Linked DNA regions of Roseobacter denitrificans OCh 114. The protein of the gene in region 1 binds, or shares a complex with, the protein of each later gene. Links are inferred from orthologs where the notes say so. Each region holds a gene or a part of one and is shown on either strand. Other genes may lie near its edges. The genes, in order: pnp and RD1_RS10465.

Evidence for each region.
Region 2: the proteins of pnp (region 1) and RD1_RS10465 are in contact, whole or in part, in a cryo-EM structure (PDB 9QH0), measured with the Escherichia coli proteins. The link is inferred for Roseobacter denitrificans OCh 114 from one-to-one orthologs.

The regions. Positions count from the first base shown.
Region 1 is NC_008209.1:618,288-621,577, reverse strand. Bases 135-3,104 are described here. They hold pnp (polyribonucleotide nucleotidyltransferase), read left to right. Parts: upstream 135-536; coding sequence 537-2,672; downstream 2,673-3,104. Other genes in these bases: RD1_RS02925 (glycosyltransferase family 2 protein), read right to left, coding at 2,806-3,104. Also shown: RD1_RS02935 (alanine/glycine:cation symporter family protein), read left to right, coding at 1-82; more of RD1_RS02925, read right to left, coding at 3,105-3,290. UniProt on the Escherichia coli protein: Involved in mRNA degradation. Catalyzes the phosphorolysis of single-stranded polyribonucleotides processively in the 3'- to 5'-direction. Also involved, along with RNase II, in tRNA processing.
Region 2 is NC_008209.1:2,167,716-2,171,312, forward strand. What follows is about bases 28-3,304. They hold RD1_RS10465 (Rne/Rng family ribonuclease), read left to right. Parts: upstream 28-356; coding sequence 357-3,104; downstream 3,105-3,304. Other genes in these bases: RD1_RS10470 (sulfurtransferase TusA family protein), read right to left, coding at 3,168-3,304. Also shown: more of RD1_RS10470, read right to left, coding at 3,305-3,398; RD1_RS10475 (cytochrome c biogenesis CcdA family protein), read left to right, coding at 3,491-3,597. UniProt on the Escherichia coli protein: Endoribonuclease that plays a central role in RNA processing and decay. Required for the maturation of 5S and 16S rRNAs and the majority of tRNAs. Also involved in the degradation of most mRNAs.

The DNA.
Region 1 (3,290 bases):
CCTGATGAAACTGGTACGCGCGGAACTGGCCAGCTACAGCGCCCGCCTCAAGTCGGGTGAAATCAAGAAGTTCAGCCACTAAAGCGTCATGGCAAAAACCTCGATCACGTAACGCTGCCTGAAACCAAGGGTTCAACGCGTTACGTGATACTCGATGTTTCAGGTAATTCGTCAGACGCTCTAAAACCGCAAGGCGCGCCGAAAGACGGGCGCGCTCTGCACAAGGCGACATCATGCTGGCGTGCTGTCGTTAGTTCATTATCCCTGAACAAACCTACCAAACACCAACCGCTCTGCCCGTGCCTGCGCGGGCTGTGGTTTCCCACCGGTATCTGCGACGGCGGGCAGCCACCGCAGGCCGTATCGGCCGCGGATTCCGCCCGTGCATCCATCCCTTTCCAAATGCCCGCATCTCGTGTATGCCCTCGCAATCTGAAAGCCGGCGCCCGGACCTCAGCGCCGCCAAAAGAAGATACCGGGGTCAGGGGGAATTCGCCCTCTATGAAATGGCCAATGGGCCGAAACAGGAAACGTAGATGTTCAACGAGACGAAAAAATCGATTGAGTGGGGCGAAGAGACGCTCACACTCGAAACAGGAAAAGTGGCCCGCCAAGCGGATGGGTCGGTGATTGCAACGCTGGGCGAGACCAGCGTCATGGCAAACGTCACCTTTGCCAAGAAACAAAAACCGGGTCAGGATTTCTTTCCGCTGACCGTACATTATCAGGAAAAATACTACGCGGCAGGCAAAGTCCCCGGTGGTTTCTTCAAGCGCGAAGCGCGCCCGACTGAAAAAGAGACACTGACAGCACGTCTGATTGACCGCCCGCTGCGCCCACTCTTCGTCCCCGGCTTCAAGAACGAAGTGCTGGTGATGTGCACCGTTTTGTCCCACGATCTGGTGAATGATCCCGATATGGTCGCGATGATCGCAGCCTCGGCGGCGCTGACCATCTCCGGCGCGCCCTTCATGGGGCCAATCGCTGGTGCCCGCGTCGGTTTTGAGGATGGCGAATATATCCTGAACCCGACCGTTGATGACATGCAGGATTTGCGCCTGAACCCTGAACAGCGCCTTGATCTGGTCGTTGCCGGAACCAAAGACGCGGTGATGATGGTCGAATCCGAAGCCTATGAGCTGTCCGAAGCGGAAATGCTGGGTGCGGTGAAGTTTGCCCATGACGCGATCCAGCCTGTGCTGGACCTGATCATTGATCTGGCAGAAGACTGCGCCAAGGAGCCGTTTGACTTTTCACCGCCCGATTACTCTGAGCTTTCCGCTGCGGTCAAAGCTGCCGGTGAGACAGAGATGCGCGCCGCTTTCGCGATTTCCGACAAGCAGGAACGCACCACAGCTGTTGCTGCCGCCCGTGAAACCATCATGGCCGCGCTGAGTGACGAGCAGAAAGAAGACCCCAACCTCGGCTCCGCGATGAAAGGGCTTGAAGCCTCCATCCTGCGCGGCGACGTGGTGAAAACGGGCAAGCGGATCGACGGTCGTAAAACCGATGAAATCCGTGATATCGTATGTGAAACGGGTCTTTTGCCCCGCACGCACGGCTCCGCGCTGTTCACCCGTGGTGAAACGCAGGGCCTCGTTGTGACCACTTTGGGCACCGGCGATGATGAGCAATTCATCGACGCGCTGCACGGGAATTTCAAATCGAACTTCCTGCTGCATTATAACTTCCCGCCCTATTCGGTCGGTGAAGCAGGTCGCGTGGGCCCTCCCGGACGTCGTGAAATCGGTCACGGTAAACTGGCGTGGCGTGCGTTGCAGGCGGTTCTGCCAGCGGCGACCGACTTCCCCTATACCGTGCGTGTTGTTTCCGAGATCACCGAATCCAACGGGTCATCTTCGATGGCATCGGTCTGCGGTGGTTCCTTGTCCATGATGGACGCAGGCGTTCCGCTCAAGGCACCGGTTGCCGGTGTGGCCATGGGTCTGATCCTCGAAGAGGACGGTTCCTATGCGATCCTGTCGGATATCCTGGGTGACGAAGACCACCTTGGCGACATGGACTTCAAAGTGGCCGGTACAGAAGCCGGGATCACATCGTTGCAGATGGACATCAAGATCGCAGGCATCACGCCCGAGATCATGGAGAAAGCACTGGAACAGGCCAAAGCGGGTCGCATCCACATTCTGGGCGAGATGGCCAAATCCATCACCGGCGCGCAGGATTTCTCGATCCACGCACCACGCATCGAAACCATGCAGATCCCGACGGATAAGATCCGCGAAGTGATCGGGTCAGGTGGTAAGGTGATCCGCGAGATCGTCGAAGTATCCGGTGCCAAAGTGGATATCAACGACGAAGGCATTATCAAGATTGCCAGCCCGAACGGCGAAGCGATCAAGAAAGCCTACGACATGATCCACTCCATCGTGGCCGAACCCGAAGAAGGCATGGTCTACACCGGTACGGTTGTGAAAATCGTCGACTTCGGTGCTTTCGTGAACTTCTTTGGCAAGCGCGACGGTCTGGTGCATGTCTCCCAGATCGAGAACCGCCGCCTGAACCACCCTTCCGACGTTCTGAAAGAAGGCCAGGAAGTAAAGGTCAAGCTGCTGGGCTTTGATGATCGCGGGAAGGTGCGCCTGTCGATGAAAGTCGTCGATCAGGAAACCGGCGAAGAAATCAAGAAAGAAGAAGCGCCGGCAGACTGATCCGCGCTTCACCTTAAAAAGCAAACCCCGGCGGCGACGTCGGGGTTTTTTGTTTGGCTATGACTAAAGGCGAAACACCACAAACATCGTCAGTCGCGCAGCGCAATGTGAATCAGGTTTTTCACGTGATGCTTCAGCGACGTTCATGCCGCCCCTTGAACCACGTGAGGCGGATCTGTTCTTTTGCAATAACCCGCCGCAGTCTGTTCAGGAACGACCATATCTGAAACCTCTGCCAAAGTGTCACGTCAGGCTCTCTGAAAGCACTGCGCATGGCACCGAAAGAAGGCAGCAGAAACCGTTTGAACGGTGGAATGTGATATTTCCACTTTTTCCTGGGGTCGGCGTTTCGGATTTGGGCGCCCAGAATACGCCGCCGTTTGATTGCATGTGCCTCCATCGAGGCGCGCGCAGGGTGACCAACCATGACTTCGGGCACGTAAAGCTGCTTCACACCTTGCGCATTGCATCGCCTTGCCCATTCCATATCCCCGCCGGAGAGGGCAGTGTCATCGAATAGCCCAACCGCTTCGAACGCGGCACGGCGCACGAAAATATTCGCCGTCGCGGCGCGTCCTTGACTGGCGTAATGCTCTTGCTTGAGGGACGTCATACGAT
Region 2 (3,597 bases), 1.5 Mb from region 1 along the record:
CGCCTGACGCGCACGCCATCTGCAGAGAGATTCGCTGTCGCGGGCGCGGTGTGGCATGGCTCATGCACCCCACGGCAGACCGATTGGACCGGAAACGGTTAAGGAACCGCTGATGTGATACCGGCTCTATGATCCGGATCGCGCAGTTAAAAATGGATGCGAGGCCGCAAGACGTGCCCGTGTCGGAGAAGAAACGCGATGACGCGCGCAAATGCATTGAGCAGATCGGCGAGGGCCTCAGCGGCCCGGCCATGCAGTGCGTCTCAGATCGCCCTGACAAGACATACCCCCCACTGCAACGCTCCCCCGGGGGCTGTGCGGTCGCGGCTATGCAATTTGGAAATATGGCTAAGAAAATGCTTATCGATGCCACCCACGCGGAAGAAACCCGCGTTGTGGTGGTGGATGGAAACAAGGTTGAAGAGTTCGATTTTGAATCCGAAAACAAACGCCAGCTTGCTGGCAACATCTATCTTGCAAAAGTAACACGGGTTGAGCCGTCCTTGCAGGCGGCCTTTGTGGAGTACGGGGGGAACCGTCATGGTTTCCTCGCCTTTTCAGAAATTCATCCGGATTATTACCAGATTCCCGTCGCGGACCGTCAGGCCCTGATGGAAGAAGAGCGCGCCTATGCCGAAGCGCAAAAGGCCAAGGAAGACGAGGACGAAAAGCCCAAACGTCGCAGATCGCGCAGCCGCACAAAGGCCAAGGGCGAAGACACCACGTCAGAGGATGTGGTCGCGACGAAGGATGTGGAGTCCGACCAGATCGACGGCATGGAAACCATTGATCTGGATGACAGCGAAGAGGGGTCCTCTCCGATGGAGCGGGTCGCCGAGACACCTGTCGAAGAGCCCGAGGGCGATGATGCAAGCGCGGAGGCTGCGCAGACGGCTGACGCGTCCGATGATCAGGACGCGCAAGCAGCGTCTGAGGATGCCTCGGAAGACGATACCGCGACTGAAGATGGCGACGATGATGACGACGACGACGATGATGCGCCGCGCAAATCTGATGCATCCTCCAAGGATGACACCATCGAATCCGTCGCGGATGACGATGATCAAGACGATATCCGCCCCGTGCGCAAACCCCGGCCACGGCGCTATAAAATTCAGGAAGTCATCAAGGTCCGCCAGATTCTGCTCGTGCAGGTCGTCAAGGAAGAGCGGGGCAACAAGGGCGCGGCGCTGACCACATACCTCAGCCTTGCAGGGCGCTATTGCGTCCTGATGCCCAACACGGCGCGCGGCGGTGGTATTTCGCGCAAGATCACGAATGCTGCGGACCGCAAGAAGCTCAAGGAGATCGCAAATGAGATCGAAGTGCCGCAAGGCGCGGGTCTCATCGTGCGCACCGCCGGGGCCAAACGCACCAAGGCCGAGATCAAACGCGACTACGAATATCTGCAACGCCTGTGGGAGCAGATCCGCGAGTTGACGCTGAAATCCGTCGCGCCCGCCAAGATCTACGAAGAGGGAGACCTGATCAAACGCTCGATCCGCGATCTCTACAACCGCGAGATTGACGAGGTGTTTGTCGAAGGTGAACGGGGCTACCGCATCGCCAAGGACTTCATGAAGATGATCATGCCGTCCCATGCAAAAAACGTGAAACTCTATACCGAAGGTCTGCCGCTTTTCGCCCGCTACCAGGTCGAAAGCTATCTTGCGTCGATGTTCAACCCGACTGTGCAGCTTCCGTCGGGGGGGTATATCGTGATCGGCGTGACCGAGGCTCTGGTGGCGATTGATGTGAACTCCGGGCGGGCCACCAAGGAGGGCTCGATCGAGCAGACCGCGCTCAAGACCAACCTTGAGGCCGCCGACGAAGTGGCGCGGCAGTTGCGCCTGCGGGACCTCGCGGGCCTGATCGTGATCGACTTCATCGACATGGATGAGCGCAAGAACAACACCTCCGTCGAAAAGCGCATGAAAGACAAGCTCAAGACGGACCGCGCGCGCATTCAAGTGGGGCGTATCTCCGGCTTTGGTCTCATGGAAATGTCGCGCCAGCGCCTGCGCCCCGGCATGATCGAGGCAACGACACAGCCGTGTCAGGCCTGCCATGGTACGGGCCTGATCCGGTCCGATGATAGCCTCGCATTGTCCATCCTGCGCCAGATCGAGGAAGAGGGCACGCGCAAGCGGTCCCGAGAGGTGTTGATCAAGGCGCCGGTTGGTATTGCCAATTTCCTCATGAACCAGAAGCGCGAACATATTGCGCATATCGAAGCGCGCTACGGGCTGTCTGTGCGGATCGAAGGCGACCCCATGCTGGTCAGCCCCGATTTCAGTCTTGAGAAGTTCAAGACGGCCACACGGGTCGTGTCGGTTGCAGCACAACATGTTGTTTCTGTTGATACCTCATTGATGGATCAGGTGGATGCGGACGACGATGAGGCGCCAGCGGAAACGGCCGATAACGGCGCAGAGACGGCAAACAAGGAAAACAACGTCGAGAATGATGGCGAGGATCGGCCCAAGCGCCGTCGCCGGCGTCGTCGGCGTCGCAACAAGAACGGCAATGGCGAGACGCAGACCGCATCCGATGAGACAAATGCCGAGGCATCCGAGGCCCAGGGCGCTAAGACTCCGAAGAAAGCGGAGCCTGCAGCCGACAGCCCGGTAGAGGCGCCTGCTGCGCAAACCGATGATGCGCCAGCCCCTGCGGCAGAGCAGGAAGAGGCACCGGCAAAACCCAAACGGACACGGTCGCGCACGCGCAAACCGAAAGTGGAAGCCGACACACAGGATGCGCCAGAAGCAGAGGCGAAAGCCGAAACCGCCGCGCCAGTGGAAGAAACCGCACCCGCCGAAGCGACCGAAGAAACCCCTGCAAAACCAAAGCGTAAACGGGCCAGCCGGGCCAAGAAGGCCGCTCCGGTTGAGGCGGCACCAGACGCCGAACCAGCCCCCGTGGCGCAGGACGCCGAGCCGGCACCTTCATCACAGGAAGCTGCGGCGGCACCGGTGGCAGAAGAGCCAGCGCCAGCAGCGCCTGAACCGGAACCTGCAGGTGCCGAGCCCGAACCGGTGGTCGCTGAGGCCGCGCCAGAGCCAGCCAAACCAAAGCGGCGCGGGTGGTGGTCCATCGGAGGCTAAGGGCTTTCCAACACCAAAAACCCAAAAAGCGCGTCCAAATCGGGCGCGCTTTTTCATGTCACCTCATTTTTTGCGGATGACATAGACCTGCACCGGCCCATCCAGTTCGCTTGACACAAGGTGGTGCCCTGTCTCGCTGCAAAAGTGCGGGACATCGACAATCGCCGCGGGATCATCCGCGTGCATCGTCAGCACCTCACCCGAAGCAAGGGATTGCAGTCGTTTGCGCGCCTTCAGAACAGGCAGGGGGCACAGCAGACCAGTGGCGTCCAGCAGGTGTATTTCTTTTGTCATACCGTTCAGATAGGCGCGATGTTTCGTCCTGTCCACAATCTTGTGACCCTTGGCGGGGTGACGCTGTGGCGCGGATAGGCTAAGGGAGGTTTATGTTCGGAATTGAAATCATTGATGCGGGTCTGTTGCCTGCCATGACGGTGGCGCTTTTTGCGGGAATCATCAGCTTTCTCAGCCCCTGCGTCTTGCCGATCGTCCC